Regions from separate parts of the Streptomyces sp. NPDC012510 genome, predicted to be linked through region 2. Evidence: predicted binding sites of a transcription regulator. Region 2 holds the regulator's gene; the other holds the start of a gene.
What was found. Region 2 encodes HspR, which represses chaperone genes until heat shock. Its sites were predicted from a motif close to TTGAGNNNNNNNNNCTCAA; they were not measured.

Region 1 (7,844 bases), on a different contig from region 2:
CACGACGTCGACGAGCGGGACGGGTCCGGCGTGGTGCTGGACGTGCTCGTGGCCGGCCAGGACGAGGAGGTTCTCGCTGTGGCGGCGCATGACGGTGGCGAAGTGGTCGAGCTTGAAGAGGGTGGCGAGCCGGTCGGGGTCCTGCTCGCGCTCCTCCAGGGACTCGATGACGGCGAGCTGACGCTCGACGAGGCCGAGGGTGCGCAGCGCGAGGTTGACGAAGGTGGCGTGGACGCTGTGCTGGATTTTCGTCAGATGGGCGGTTGTCTCGGCCAGTTCGGCGCGGAGCCGGTCGCGGTCGTCGGCCATGGTCTGGCGCTGGCCGATGAGGTGCTTGCGGTCGCCCTCCAGGGGCGCGAGGCGCTCGTGCAGCGCGAGGGCGTGCGCGTGGAGCGCATTCACGGAGCGCACGACCTGGGCGAACTCGTCGTTGCGCCCGGTGAACCTGATCGGTTCCTCGGCGACCGGGTCGCCCGCGACCCGCGCGGAGCCGATGCGCAGCACCGCGAGCGGGCGGGTCAGCGACCGGGCCATGCCGGTGGCGACGCCGACGGCGAGGAGCATCAGGGCGCCGAGGACGGCGATCCGGATCTCCAGGGCGGTGACGTCGTCGTCGCGGAGCTGGGCGAGGTCCTTGGTGCGCCGGTCGTAGAGGGAGGACTCGGCGCCGCGCATCAGGTCCACACGGGCGGAGAGCGCCGCGTCGACCTTCTTGGCGTCGGTGCCCTGCTCGCTGTCGGAGAGCGTGGGACGGCCGGTGAGGTCGGTCAGGTACCTGTCGGCGGTGTCGGCCTCGGGGCCGGTGACCGTGGCGTCGTACGAGGACCGGGACGCGGCGGGCGCGGTCTCGCGGAAGTCGGCGAGAGCGGCGTCGGAACGGACGCGGGCCTGCTGGGCGGCGGCGCTGAGGGCGTCGCGCTCCTTCTTGTCGGCGGCGGAGACGCCGGTCGTGGTGGTGGGCAGCCCGGTGACCGGGTCGATCACGGTCTGGGTGGTCGTCGGGACGCTGAGCGCGGCGACGAGGAGGCCTCGGGCGGCGGCGGCCTGCTGGACGGCGGTGTCGAGTTCGGCGAGCGCGTGGGCGCCGCCGCCCGCGCGGGGCGGCAGCTGCTCGGCCAGCTCCTCGGCGAGGGAGTGGAGTTCGGTGACGACGGCGGTGTACGCCGTGTGCGCTTCGAGAGCGGTGCTCTTACCGGAGAGTGCCGCTTCCCGTACGCCGGTGATGGACCCGATGTCCTCACGCAGCGCGGCGGGGGTGCCGGTGTCAGCGCTCAGCTCCTCGGCCTGGCGGTCGACACGGTCACCGTGCTGCTCGCTGGGCGCGGCGGACTTGGGCCGCCCGGCGGCGATGTACGCGGTGACCTCGTCGCGCTCGTCGGCCAGCGCGTGGGCGAGGGTGAGTGTTTCCTCGGTCCGTCCGGCGAGCGTGACCAGGCTCTGGGTGTCGTGCAGTTGTTCGGAGGCGGCAAGGATCGAGGGCGCCCCCGCGCCCGCTATGGCGGCGGCCACGACGGCCACGGCGACGATGAGCCGGTTGCGTACGTGCGCCTTGCGTCCGGTGCCGACGGTGGGGGCCTCGGCCGTCCCCCGCTGGTTCGGGGAGGCCGCGGAGGCCTTCGAGGCTGCCTGCTTGCCTGTGCGCCGAGGCCGCGTCTTCTGCACCGGTGCTCGCATTCCTGACTCGTGTACCCATGGGCCCGGGTGACGATCCGTCAACTGGTCAACTACGGCCGTCCCCCCGGTACGGCTCCCGACCCTCCCAGTGCCGGTGGGCAGTGGTCCCGCATCATCAGTCCCGCCACCCGAAGGAGTGAACATCCCCGGGGAGTTGGCGGGCAAGTTCCTCCGGCTCGTGACCGCGCCCCGCTCGGTCGACCGGTTGGACGTCGGCGACGCGCTTTGACAGTATTCGCCGCCGCGCTTCACCACTCACGATCATTCCATGCCAAACCCGGCGCCCCGTCTGGAGGGTCCGGGTCGTACGGCGACCATTGTCGGCCTTTCACAGATCTCGTGGAGGGCTCGTGCAGACTGGCCGAATGCGCACTGAACTCGTCTCGGAGCCCGGCGACCCCCTCCGCCCCAACGAGGACTTCGCGTCGGTCGCCCTGCCCGCGGGGGGACAGGGCGGCGCCCTGGTGCTCCTCGACGGCGTGACTCCACCGCCCGGCGAGTACGGCTGTCGACATTCGGTCGCATGGTTCACTTCCCGCCTCGGTGGCACCCTGACCGAACTATCCGTTTCGGAACGGGATTCACCGCTGCCTGACGTCCTCTCACAGGCCATCTCTCGTACCGCCCGGGCCCACACCCAAACCTGTGACCTTTCTCACCCACGAACCCCGCAGGCCACAGTGGCCCTGGCCCGCTGGTCGCCGACGGCCGTGGAGTATCTGGTGCTGTCGGACTCGGCATTGCTGTTCGAGAGTCCGGACGGCGTGGTGACGGCGGTACTGGACGACCGCCTGTCCCGGCTGCCGGCGGCCTCCCTGGCGACGGCCGCCATCGCCGACTCCACCGTCCGGAACAAGGAGGGCGGCTTCTGGACCGCCGCCGCCGACCCGGCGGTGGCCGCACGCGCGGTGACCGGAACCGTCCCCCTGGAACAGGTCCGTGCCCTGGCCGCGTTGACGGACGGGGCGGCCCGCTGGGTGGAGAAGTTCCGCGAGGGTGACTGGACGGACTGCCTCACCTTCGTACGGAAGGCGGGCGCCCACGGACTGGTGGAGCGGGTACGGCAACTCGAAACCACCGACGTCGACCGAGCATTCCTGGGCCGAGGCAAACGCCACGACGACGCGAGCGTGGTGTTCGTGAACTGGTGACGGCCCCACCGGCTGCCCACCTCCCGGCTCCGGCCACCGTTCTCAGGGCATCCATCCACCCTCGCTCCGCCTCACGGCTCCCGGCCGCCGGATGTCCAGTCCCCTGGCCCTCGGACGCCGGCACCACCTCTGCCGACCGCCGACCTCACCGCCTCCGAACTCCCGGACACCCCACGCCTCCGACCCCACAAGTCGCGACCTCCACGCCCACCGGCTACCGGCCCCGCTGCCAGAGCCTTCCCGGCTTCCCGGCTTCCCGGCTTCCCGGCTTCCCGGCTTCCCGGCTTCCCGGCCCCAAGCCTGCCCGCCCTCACTGCCCCGGGCCCCCCTAATCCCCGCTTCCCGCTTCCCGCTTCCCGGCCCCCCGGCCCCCGGCCCCCGGCCCCCGGCCCCCGGCCCCCGGCCCCCGGCAGCCAACGGCTCCCGGTCACGTGCGCTCCTAGCTCTCCACTCCCCGGTTCAACTGCTGCAGGAGCCGGGCCAGTTCGGCCACCTCGTCGCGATCCCAGCCGGCCAGTTGCCGTACGTACGCGCCGCGCCGTGCGTCCCGTACCGCACGGAAGCGAGCGCGGCCCTCGTCCGTGAGGTGGACGAGCCAGGCGCGGCCGTCGGCGGGATCGGGTTCGCGGGCGATCAGGCCGAGGTGTTCGAGGGCGCGGAGCTGACGGGACATGGTGGCCTTGCCGACGCCGATGTAGGCGGCGAGCTCGGTGGCCCGGAGCCGGCCGGCCTCGTCGAGGCGGGCGAGGAGGCCGTAGGCGGCGGACTCCAGGTCGGGGTGGACGGCACGGGCCATCTCCCCGGACTTGGCGCGGGCCCGCCGCAACAGGACCGTCAGCTCCCTCTCCAGCGCCAGGAACGCCTGGTCCATCCCGCCCGCAGGCAGTCCGGCCTCGACACCGCCGCCCTCGCCGTTTCCGCCCTCGTCGTGCACGTCAGCGCTCCTGATGTCCGATCTCGCCTTGTCCGGTTCCGCGGACGTCAGTATTTCGCAGGCCGGGCCCCGTCCGGACCGCCCCGGTCCACCACCCGCGTGGCCGTTGACAAGCGGAAAGGCCCGGATCTCCCTCACGGGGTCCGGGCCTCCCACCACCCGGTGGACGTCCGTCACGCCGCCACCGGAGCCTTCGACCCGTGCGCGCCGAAGCCGCTCACGCCGCCACCGGCACCTCCACCCCCGCCGGGGCGAGCGCCAGCTCCAGCACCTGGCGGACGTCCGTGACGGCGTGGACGTCGAGCTTGTCGAGGACCTCGGCGGGGACGTCGTCGAGGTCGGGCTCGTTGCGCTTGGGGATGATGACGGTGGTGACGCCCGCCCGGTGCGCGGCGAGCAGCTTCTGCTTCACCCCGCCGATGGGCAGGACGCGCCCGGTCAGCGAGACCTCACCGGTCATGGCCACGTCGGTGCGGACCAGCCGGCCGGACAGCAACGAGGCGAGCGCGGTCGTCATGGTGATACCGGCGCTCGGCCCGTCCTTGGGCACGGCCCCCGCCGGGAAGTGGATGTGCACGCCCCGGTCCTTGAGGTCGGCGACGGGCAGCTCCAGTTCGGCGCCGTGCGAGCGCAGGAAGGAGAGCGCGATCTGCGCGGACTCCTTCATCACGTCGCCCAACTGGCCGGTGAGCGTCAGCCCCGCCGCGCCCGTCTCCGGGTCGGCGAGCGACGCCTCGACGTACAGGACGTCGCCGCCCGCGCCGGTGACCGCGAGGCCGGTGGCCACGCCCGGCACGGCCGTACGCCGCTCCGCCGGGTCCTGGGCGGACTCGGGCACGTGGTGCGGGCGCCCGATGAGCGCGCGCAGATCGCCGTCCGTGACGGTGAACGGCAGCTCGCGCTGCCCCAGTTCGTGCTGGGCCGCGACCTTGCGCAGCAGCCGCGCCACGGACCGCTCCAGGTTCCGTACGCCCGCCTCGCGCGTGTACTCACCGGCGAGCTTGCGCAACGCGCTCTCGTCGAGCACGACCTCGTCGGCGTCGAGCCCGGCCCGCTCCAACTGCCGGGGCAGCAGGTGGTCCCGGGCGATGACGACCTTCTCGTCCTCGGTGTACCCGTCGAGCCGGACGAGTTCCATCCGGTCGAGCAGGGCCTCGGGGATCGCCTCCAGCACGTTGGCCGTCGCGAGGAAGACGACGTCGCTCAGGTCCAGCTCGACCTCCAGGTAGTGGTCCCGGAAGGTGTGGTTCTGCGCGGGGTCGAGGACTTCGAGCAGCGCGGCGGCCGGGTCGCCCCGGAAGTCGGAGCCGACCTTGTCGATCTCGTCGAGGAGGACGACCGGGTTCATGGACCCGGCCTCCTTGATGGCGCGGACGATACGACCGGGCAGCGCGCCCACGTACGTACGCCGGTGCCCGCGGATCTCCGCCTCGTCCCGCACACCACCGAGCGCGACCCGGACGAACTTCCGCCCCATGGCGTGCGCCACGGACTCGCCCAGGCTGGTCTTGCCGACGCCGGGCGGCCCGACGAGGGCGAGCACCGCGCCGCCGCGCCGGCCGCCGACGACACCCAGCCCCCGGTCGGCACGCCGCTTGCGCACGGCGAGGTACTCGGTGATGCGCTCCTTGACGTCCTCCAGCCCGGCGTGCTCGGCGTCGAGGACGCTCTTCGCGCCCTGGATGTCGTACGCGTCCTCGGTCCGCTCGTTCCAGGGAAGCTCCAGCACGGTGTCGAGCCACGTCCGGATCCAACCGCCCTCGGGCGACTGGTCACTGGACCGCTCCAGCTTGTCGACCTCCTTGAGCGCGGCCTCCCGGACGGCCTCCGGCAGGTCGGCGGCCTCGACGCGCGCCCGGTAGTCGTCGGACTCCTCCCCGTCCTTCTCGCCGTTCAGCTCGCGCAGTTCCTTGCGGACGGCTTCGAGCTGACGCCGCAGCAGGAACTCACGCTGCTGCTTGTCGACGCCTTCCTGGACGTCCTTGGCGATGGTCTCGGCGACGTCCTGCTCGGCGAGGTGGTCGCGCAGCAGTTGGGTGGCGAGCTTCAACCGGGCAACCGGGTCACCGGTCTCCAGGAGCTGGATCTTCTGCTCCGTGGTGAGGAAGGGCGAGTACCCGGAGTTGTCGGCGAGCGCGGACACGTCGTCGATGGCCTGCACCCGGTCGACGACCTGCCAGGCGCCACGCTTGCGCAGCCAGCTCGTGGCAAGTGCCTTGTACTCCTTGACGAGTTCGGCGACCTGCCCGGGCAGCGGCTCCGGCACGCTCTCGTCGACGCGTGTCCCCTCCACCCACAGGGCGGCGCCGGGCCCGGTCGTCCCGGCCCCGATCCGCACTCGCCCTATGGCGCGGATCAGCGCCCCCGGGTCCCCGTCGGCCAGCCGTCCGACCTGCTCGACGGTCCCGAGCACACCCGTGCTCGCGTACGCCCCGTCGATCCTCGGCACCAGCAGCACCTTCGGCTTCCCGGGCACCGCCCGCGCCGCCGCCTGCGCGGCCTCCACCGCGGCCCGTACATCCGTGTCATTGAGGTCCAGCGGCACCACCATGCCGGGCAGCACGACCTCGTCGTCGAGCGGCAGTACGGGCAGGGTGAGCGGTGCGGACGTCGAAGCCATGATCTCTCCCTCGGCAGTCAAGTTGAGCTATGCCGACTCAATGCACATGAGCCGGTGAATGTTCCCCGAGGGAGCGACGTTCGCTGTGGGCGATCAAAACGTGTCCTGTAGCGCTTGACCTTGCAAAGGTCAGCTTGATCCGGCAAGTGATCTCGCCAGCGTTAGCTGGTCGTGGTGCATGCGGTGGGGATCTCCTCGCAGCCGTTCTGGCTCTTCTGGCGGTCGGAGGCGGGGAAGGCCGTCTCGCACGCGCCGGATTACTTCGCCCGCCGGGAAGACGGCACGGCGGTGGTGGTCGACTGCCGTCCGGCGGATCGCCGCAAGCCTCGGGACGTGGCGAAGTTCGAGGCGACGCGGACGGCCTTCGCTCAGGTGGGTTGGGAGTTTCGGCTGGTGGGGGCACCGGACGCCATCGTGGTGCGCAATGTGCGCTGGCTGGCCGGCTACCGCCATCCCCGGCACCGGTTGGAGCGGGTTGCCTCCGAGCTGCTGGCGGCGTTCGCCGAGCCGCGGCCGCTGCTGGACGGGGCGGCCTCGGTGGGGGATGAGATCGCGGTGCTGCCGGTGCTGTTCCATCTGCTGTGGACGCACGAGCTGGCCGTGGGCCTGTCCGTTCCGCTGCACACGGAAGCTGCGGTGTCCGCGGGGGTGGCCGGTGGCTGCTGAGCGCGGGGCGGTGCTGCGGCCCGGTGACTGGATCACCTACGGCGACGGGGACCACCAAGTGGTGGCGCTCGCCGGTACGGCGGTGCGGCTGCGGTCGCAGTCCGGGGCGGAATCGGTGGTGCTGGCCTCGCATCTGATGGCGGCGCCGGACTTCTCCGTCACCGGCACGGAGCCGTTGCCCGCGCTGGAGCCGTCCGGGCTGCTGACGGCGCTCCCGGAGGCGGTGCCGACGGCGGCAAAGGAGTGGCAATACGCGCGCCGTCTGGCGGCCGAGGCCGGACTGGACGACACCAACGAGACGGCTGACGCCCGCGTTCTGGACGGCCTGCTCACCCGTGCTGAGCACGGCCCGGACACCCGGTCGGCCAAGGTGGCCGCTCGCACCCGCACCGCCCGCGCCGCCCCCGCGCCCGCCGCGGCACCCGAGACCGAAGGCTCCACACAACCGGAGACCGGACTTCAGCCGCCCGCGGCTGCGGAGGCCCGCAGGGCGTCCCCGTAGACGAAGGCCCGCACCCTGACCGGGTGCGGGCCTTCGTGCTGTCAGGGGGTGTGGTGCGTGCTGCCGGTCGGGCTGGGGCGTGCGGCGTCGTCCTGGTCGATGCACTTGTGGCCGTTGCGGGGGAGGTTCTTCACCGCTGCGGCGAGCTCGACCAGGGCGACGTCGGAGGGCACTTCGGGGTCGATGACGGCTTCGGCGGCCGGTTTGCGTCCGAAGGTGGTGATGGTCTTGTCGCCCTCGTCCTGTCCGCTGTTTTTCAGTACCCAGTCCACGCCGTTGGCGGTGACGCACATGTCG
Region 2 (7,844 bases):
CTCCGGCAAGCACACCCTCCGCGTCGACTACGTCAACTGGACCGGCTCCGCCAAGGTCAAGTTCACGTACGCGCCCCGCACTTCGGCCACCGTCGACAAGGTCAAGCCGCTCACCCCGACCGCCCCGGCGGTGACGTACGACCAGGCGACGGGTGCCGCCAAGCTCACCTGGGCGAAGAACAAGGAGATGGACCTGGCCGGGTACCGCGTCTACCGGCGCGGCAAGGGCGGCTCCTTCCCCACCTGGCACCTGGCGACGACCACCTCCACGTCGTACACCGACACCACGCTCCCGAAGTCGGGCGCGATCTACTACTACGAGGTCCGCGCCTACGACAAGGCGGGCAACGTGTCCACCGGCACCGCCGACCAGCGCGTCACCACGGTGGACCGGATCGCGCCGACCGTCCGTGATCTGAAGGTCGACGGCGAGACCTCGCTGAGCGGCGTGAGCCTGTGGTGGATGTCCGACGAGGGGTCGCTGACGTACGAGTTGCTGCGCTCCGGCGCGCCCGACGGCCCGTTCGAGGTGGCCGCGAAGAACCTGGGCAACTCCGCGACCGATGAGACCGCCCCCTACGGGGAGACCTCCTACTACAAGGTCGCGGCGACCGACGCGGCGGGCAACACCGGGTACTCGTCGGTGGTGTCGTTCGCCCGGCCGCTCGCCGTGCCGTACTTCAGCAGCTCGCAGAACCGGCCGGAGGACGGCGGCGGCGTCGACCTGGCCTGGCAGGTGTCGCCGTACGCGCCGACCGAGTTCCGCGTCCACCGCGAGGAGCGTCGCTTCGACGACGCGACCGGCACGTTCGCCACCGTCGACTCCCGGGTGGTGCCCTGCGCTCCGGAACTCACCGAGACCGCGTACGGCACCCGTCACACCTACGCCTGCACCGACACCTCGGTCGTGCCGAGCCCGTCGGACGGTTTCTACGTGTACTGGGTGACCACCGTCGACGCGCTCGGCCGGGAGTCGGGGCCGTCCCAGGTGCACCAGCACTCCTACGGTGACGGCACCGCCCCGCCGCTCGTCACCGGGTTCACGGCCACCGCCACCGAGTACGGCACGGTCCTGGACTGGGACGACAGCCCGTCCGCCGACGTGGACCACTACAACGTCTTCCGGCTCAGCACGGTGGACGACGGCACCGGCACCACGTACGTGGGCCGGGCCGAGGCGGGAAGCAGCCGGCTGGTCGACTCGGCGAACCTCCAGGACGGCGAGAAGCACACGTACTTCGTGGACGCGGTGGACACGTCCGGCAACTCCACCTACACGTCCACCGACAAGGCGACCTCCACCACCGTCACCGAGTACGACCTGCGGCCCACCGTGGAGACCCCCGCGGACTGGCTGGTCGACGTGAGCGCCGAGGCCGCCGACGGCGGGGCCGCGGTCGACCTCACCTGGAAGCTGTCCAGCGCGTACAACGGGCCGGACATCACCGGCTACCGGGTGTACCGGTGGAACCCGGCCACCGCCGCGTACGAGCCGCTGACCGCCGACCCGGTGACCGGCACGTCGTACACCGACACCACGGCCGCCGCCGGCACCACCCACTTCTACTGGGTGACCGCCCTCCACGCCGACGGCACCGAGTCCGCCCCCGGCGACGCCTGGGCGGCCCTGAACCCGACGAACGCCGAAGGACTTCAGTGATACGGCAACACCGCCTTCTCCGGTACGCCGAAGAAGACCGACCGAGCGGCGTCACCTGACCGCCGTACGTCACTCCTACACCCACGGCATCACAGCACCACGGCACCCGCGAACCCGCGACACCCGCGGCATGTGCGAACAGCGCGAAGGGCCCTGTCGGTACCCGGAGAGTACCGACAGGGCCCTTCGCTCGACACGACCCGTCCGTCGCGACCCGTCCGTCACGACCCGTCACGACCCGTCAGTCCGACGGCTGGCGCCCCTTAGGCCGCCACACCACCAACGCGCTGGTCTGCTGCACCTCCTGATACGGCACCAGATCGCGCCGGTAGGAGGCGTGGACCGCGGCCTCGCGCTGCTGCATGGCGGCGGCTGCGCCGTCGAGCGCGGCCTGCATCTCGGCCATCCTCGACTGGAGGGCGGCCACCTGGTTCTCCAGTTCGATGATGCGCTTGATGCCGGCCAGGTTGATGCCCTCGTCCTGCGACAACTGCTGGACGGTGCGCAGCAGTTCGATGTCACGGGCCGAGTAGCGGCGGCCCCGCCCGGCGGTGCGGTCGGGGGAGACCAGGCCCAGACGGTCGTACTGACGCAGGGTCTGCGGGTGCAGACCGGAGAGCTGGGCGGCCACCGAGATGACGTACACCGGTGTCTCTTCCGTCAGCTCATAGGGATTTCGACGGCGGCCGTCCATCACACTCATGCTCCCTTCGCGGCCTGGAACAGCTCCGCCCGCGGGTCCTCTCCCGCGGTCGCCTCGCGATACGCCTCCAGCGCGTCACGAGCCTTCCCCGACAGGTCCTTCGGAACACTCACCTCGACGGTGATCAGCAGATCCCCGCGGGTGCCGTCCTTACGGAAGGCGCCCTTGCCCCGGGCCCGCATCGTACGGCCGTTGGGGGTACCCGGAGGCAGTTTCAGGGTGACCGGCGGGCCGCCCAGGGTCGGGACCCTGACCTCCCCGCCCAGTGCCGCCTCGGCGAACGTCACGGGCACGGACACCGTGAGGTTGTCCTCCTTGCGTCCGAACACCGGGTGCGCGTCGACGTGCACGACCACGTAGAGGTCGCCGGCCGGGCCGCCCCGTTCACCGGGCGCGCCCTTGCCGCGCAGCCGGATCCGCTGGCCGTCGGAGACGCCCGCCGGGATACGGACCTGCATGGTGCGGGAGGACTTGGCGCGACCCGAGCCCTTGCAGATGTCGCAGGGGTGCTCGGCGATCAGGCCCCGGCCCTTGCAGTCCGGGCAGGGGTCGGTCAGGGAGAAGCCGCCGCCGGAGCCCCGCGCGACCTGGCCGGTGCCGACGCACGTCGGACACACCCGGGGGGTGCCGTTGGCGTCGCCGGTGCCCGAACAGGCCTTGCAGGGTGACTGCGAGGACATCCTGAGCGGTACGGTCGCGCCCTCGATGGCCTCGGTGAAGCTCAGCGTGACCTCGGACTCGACGTCCTGGCCGCGCCGGGGCTGCACCCGCGTGGTGCCGGAGCTGCCCCGGTTGAACAGGCCGCCGAAGACATCGCCGATGCCCCCGCCGAAGCCGCCCGCCCCCTGGGCGCCGCCGCCGAAGAGGTCGCCCAGGTCGAAGTTGAACGAGCCGCCGCCGGCGCCGGGCCCCGGGCGGTACCCGCCGTTGCCGAAGAGGGCGCGGGCCTCGTCGTACTCCTTGCGCTTCTTGGGGTCACCGAGGATGTCGTTCGCCTCGGAGATCTCCTTGAAGCGCTCCTCGGCCTTGACGTTCCCCTTGTTGGCGTCCGGGTGGTACTCGCGGGCGAGCTTGCGGTACGCCTTCTTGATCTCGGCCTCGGTGGCGTCCTTGGGGACGCCGAGGACCTTGTAGTAGTCCTTCTCGATGAAGTCCTTGGTACTCATCCGCGACGTCCCTCCTTCCACCGGGCGTGCACTGCGTCGGCGTCAGCCCTCGTCCGGGCCACCGCTCTCCTTGTCGTCGGCACCGGAGGCACCCTCCGCGGTCTCCGGGGAGTCCGCCTTGACGGTCTGGGCCCCCGGCTGGGGCTCGGCCACGGCCACCCGCGCGGGGCGGATGGTGCGCTCGCCGATGCGATACCCCGGCTGGAGAATCGCCACGCACGTCGTCTCGGTGACGTCGGGCGCGTAACTGTGCATCAGGGCCTCGTGGATCGTCGGGTCGAAAGGCTCGCCCTCCTTGCCGAACTGCATGAGTCCCATCTTCGCGGCGACGGTCTCGAGGGACTCGGCGACGGACTTGAAGCCGCCGACGAGTTCGCCGTGCTCCCGCGCGCGCCCGATGTCGTCGAGCACGGGCAGGAGTTCGGTCAGGAGGTTCGCGATGGCGATCTCCTTGACCTGGATCCGGTCGCGTTCGACCCGGCGCCGGTAGTTCTGGTACTCGGCCTGGAGCCGCTGGAGGTCCGCCGTGCGCTCACCGAGCGCCGTACGCACCTGGTCGAGCTGAGCCGTCAGACCGGCGACCTGGGCCGCCGCTGCCGCGTCCCCGGCCGGGGCCGCCCCCTCCTTGGGGGCGGCCTTCGGCTCGGCGTCCTCGGAGCCGGAGGGGACGTCGGGCTGCTGCGGCTGAGCCGACTGCGGCTGCTGCTCGTCGAAGCCCGGGGTCTCCTCCGTCACGCGGCACCGTCCTTCCGGTCCTCGTCGACGATCTCGGCGTCGACGACGTCGTCGTCAGCGGCCTTGGCCCCGGCGTCGCCGGCGCCCTCCGGACCACCCGCGGCCTGCGCGGCCTGGGCGTCCGCGTACAGGGCCTGGCCGAGCTTCTGCGAGACGGCCGCGACCTTCTCGGTGGCCGTGCGGATCTCGGCGGTGTCCTCGCCCTTGAGCGCGTCCTTCAGCTCGGTGACGGCGGCCTCGACCTCGGTCTTGATCTCGCCCGGGACCTTGTCCTCGTTGTCCTTGAGGAACTTCTCGGTCTGGTAGACGAGCTGCTCGCCCTGGTTGCGGGTCTCGGCGGCCTCGCGACGCTTGGTGTCCTCCTCCGCGTACTGCTCGGCCTCCTGGCGCATGCGGTCGACCTCGTCCTTCGGCAGCGAGGAGCCGCCGGTGACGGTCATCTTCTGCTCCTTGCCCGTGCCCAGGTCCTTGGCGGTCACGTGCATGATGCCGTTGGCGTCGATGTCGAAGGACACCTCGATCTGCGGGACGCCGCGGGGCGCCGGCGGCAGACCGGTCAGCTCGAACATCCCGAGCTTCTTGTTGTACGCCGCGATCTCGCGCTCGCCCTGGTAGACCTGGATCTGCACGGACGGCTGGTTGTCCTCGGCGGTGGTGAAGATCTCGGACCGCTTGGTCGGGATCGTCGTGTTCCGCTCGATGAGCTTGGTCATGATGCCGCCCTTGGTCTCGATACCGAGGGACAGCGGGGTGACGTCGAGGAGCAGGACGTCCTTGACCTCACCCTTGAGGACACCGGCCTGGAGCGAGGCGCCGATGGCGACGACCTCGTCCGGGTTCACACCCTTGTTGGCCTCCTTGCCGCCGGTCAGCTCCTTCACGAGCTCCGCGACGGCGGGCATACGGGTGGAGCCACCGACGAGAACGACGTGGTCGATCTCGGACAGGGCGATCCCGGCGTCCTTGATGACGTTGTGGAACGGCGTCTTGCAGCGCTCCAGCAGGTCCGCGGTCAGCTGCTGGAACTGGGCGCGGGTGAGCTTCTCGTCGAGGTGCAGGGGGCCCTCGGCGGACGCGGTGATGTAGGGCAGGTTGATCGAGGTCTCGGTGGAGGAGGACAGCTCGATCTTGGCCTTCTCGGCGGCCTCGCGCAGACGCTGCAGCGCCATCTTGTCCTTGGCGAGGTCCACGCCGTGACCGGCCCGGAACTGCTGCACCAGGTAGTCGACGACGCGCTGGTCCCAGTCGTCACCACCGAGGTGGTTGTCGCCGTTGGTTGCCTTCACCTCGACGACGCCGTCACCGATCTCCAGGAGCGACACGTCGAAGGTGCCGCCACCGAGGTCGAAGACGAGGATCGTCTGGTCGTCCTTGTCGAGGCCGTAGGCGAGGGCGGCGGCGGTGGGCTCGTTGACGATACGGAGCACGTTCAGCCCCGCGATCTCACCGGCCTCCTTGGTCGCCTGCCGCTCGGAGTCGTTGAAGTAGGCCGGGACGGTGATGACCGCGTCCGTGACCTTCTCGCCCAGGTAGGCCTCGGCGTCCCGCTTCAGCTTCTGCAGGATGAAGGCGGACATCTGCTGCGGGTTGAACGGCTTCCCGTCCAGCTCGACCTTCCAGTCGGTACCCATGTGCCGCTTCACGGACCGGATGGTCCGGTCCACGTTCGTGACCGCCTGGCGCTTCGCGACCTCGCCGACCAGCACTTCACCGTTCTTCGCGAAGGCGACGACGGACGGCGTGGTCCTGGCACCCTCGGCGTTGGTGATGACGGTGGGCTCGCCGCCCTCCAGAACGCTGACGACGGAGTTAGTCGTGCCCAGGTCGATGCCGACCGCACGTGCCATTTCGATTCCTCCAGCTGACTTGAGTGGAACGGACTCAAGTGTGCATGACGCCCACCGCTGGGTCAACAGAGCTGAGTCGAGGGGGCTCAACTCTTATGTTTTCCTTATGCGCAACCACCGGCTGACCTGCGACGACACTCCACCAAGGACGGGCAAGAGCACGCCCGAACGGGGTCCCCGGAGAGGCTGCCGGGGCCCCGGAGAGGCTGCGAGGGGCCGCGCACGGCCCGAGCCCGGCGCACGCCGGTCGGCTGCACCAGGTTCGACGGGCCCGGCAGGCTTCACGGGCTTCACGGGCTTCACGGGTTTCACGGCCGAGGCCGGTCAGCAGTGCGGCCCGGCTACCCCGCCCATCCCCGCCGTCCCAGTTCGGCGGCAGCCGCCCGGGGGCGCGACCGTTGGGCCCGGAGGGGGAGGTCGGGGGTGCGGCCTCCCGGAATGGGGCGCGGCCGGGAGCGGGTGGCTGCGACGGGGCGTGCCCCCGCCGGGGCCGGGCGCGCGCCCGGGGGACGACGGGCCGTCGCGCCCGGGGTGGGGCGGGAGGCCGGGCCCGGGGCGGGGCGGGAGGCCGGGCCGGGTGGCACGAAGAGCATGCCCAGCACGATCACCCCCGCGACCCCGGCCACCCACCACGCCGTACGTGACTCCGTCCACAGCATGTGGATACCGAGCCCGACCCCGGACGCCCCCGCCGCCGCCGCGCCCAGCACGAGCACCACCCCGGGCGGCGCGAGCCCGAGCCGCCGCAGCCGGTGGGCGAGATGGTCGGGCCCGCCGCGCCACACCTCCCGCCCCGCCCGCCTGCGGGACACGAGGACGAGTACGGCGTCGGCGGTGGCCACGGCCGTGAGGGCGAAGGGAGCGCCGACACCGGCCTCGTACCCGACGGCGTACACATGCAGCACACCCCCCGCGAGGAGGAGGCCCACGAAGAGCGCCCCGCCGGTGCCGAGCACGACGCGCGCGGGCGGCCAGTTGTGCATCAGGAACCCGGTGAGCGCGGCGGCCAGCACACTGAACAGCGCCGCCAGCCCGTCCATGACCTCGGCCGCCGCGCACCCGCTGAGCGCGAACGCGGTGACGGCGCCGACCACCCCGAGCACCCCGTCGGAGCGCCCCATCCCCTTGAACCCGTGCACCACGAAGACCACCCAGAGGACCCCAAGCAGCCCGCCCAGCACTCCCAGTTCGCGGTAGGGCACGACCAGCGCGGCGGCGAGGACGACCCCGGCCGTCCGCACCACGAAGGGCAGCCGCCACACATCACCGATCAGCCCGAGCACCCCCAGCCCGGCCCCGACCACGACCAGCGTCCCGGCCTCGCTCCCCAGCGGAGCGACCCCGCTCCACTCCCCCATGCAGGCCACACCGCCCACCCCGGCCATCACGGCGACGCCCCCGACCACCGGCACCCCCCGCCCCCGCCGCCGCTCCACGATCCCGAGCCGCAGCGCGGGCACACGCACGGCCGCCGACAGCACGGCGGTCAGCAACAGGGCGGAGGCAGCGGCGAGGATTCCGTACAGCACGGATCCAAGTTAGGCCTGAATGTCACAATTTCTCATGAATAACACGATCGTTTTGAAATGGCATGTTCGCCCGGGGGCCCACAGGGCGCACTCGGGTGGGCCCCGCCGCGCCACTCAGGTAACCCTCAGCGACGCAGATCACCGCCCGTCTGGCTACAGTGCGGCTGGAGAACTGGGTAGTCTCAGACGGACTGCATAAGTTAC

Region 1: the regulator HspR is predicted to act here: its motif matches at 6,402-6,420, upstream of lon (endopeptidase La).

Annotation. Positions count from the first base shown of each region.
Region 1 covers NZ_JBIBEN010000024.1:38,643-46,486, forward strand. The annotation lists gene ACFY9I_RS34085 (nitrate- and nitrite sensing domain-containing protein) at 1-1,662, opposite strand, end outside; gene ACFY9I_RS34090 (protein phosphatase 2C domain-containing protein) at 2,040-2,825, shown strand; gene ACFY9I_RS34095 (MarR family transcriptional regulator) at 3,265-3,759, opposite strand; gene lon (endopeptidase La) at 3,977-6,379, opposite strand; gene ACFY9I_RS34105 (TnsA-like heteromeric transposase endonuclease subunit) at 6,563-7,045, shown strand; gene ACFY9I_RS34110 (hypothetical protein) at 7,035-7,547, shown strand; gene ACFY9I_RS34115 (DUF3515 family protein) at 7,589-7,844, opposite strand, start outside.
Region 2 covers NZ_JBIBEN010000018.1:89,818-97,661, reverse strand. The annotation lists gene ACFY9I_RS29770 (PA14 domain-containing protein) at 1-1,660, shown strand, start outside; gene ACFY9I_RS29765 (heat shock protein transcriptional repressor HspR) at 1,902-2,354, opposite strand; gene dnaJ (molecular chaperone DnaJ) at 2,360-3,529, opposite strand; gene grpE (nucleotide exchange factor GrpE) at 3,572-4,264, opposite strand; gene dnaK (molecular chaperone DnaK) at 4,261-6,111, opposite strand; gene ACFY9I_RS29745 (undecaprenyl/decaprenyl-phosphate alpha-N-acetylglucosaminyl 1-phosphate transferase) at 6,453-7,640, opposite strand.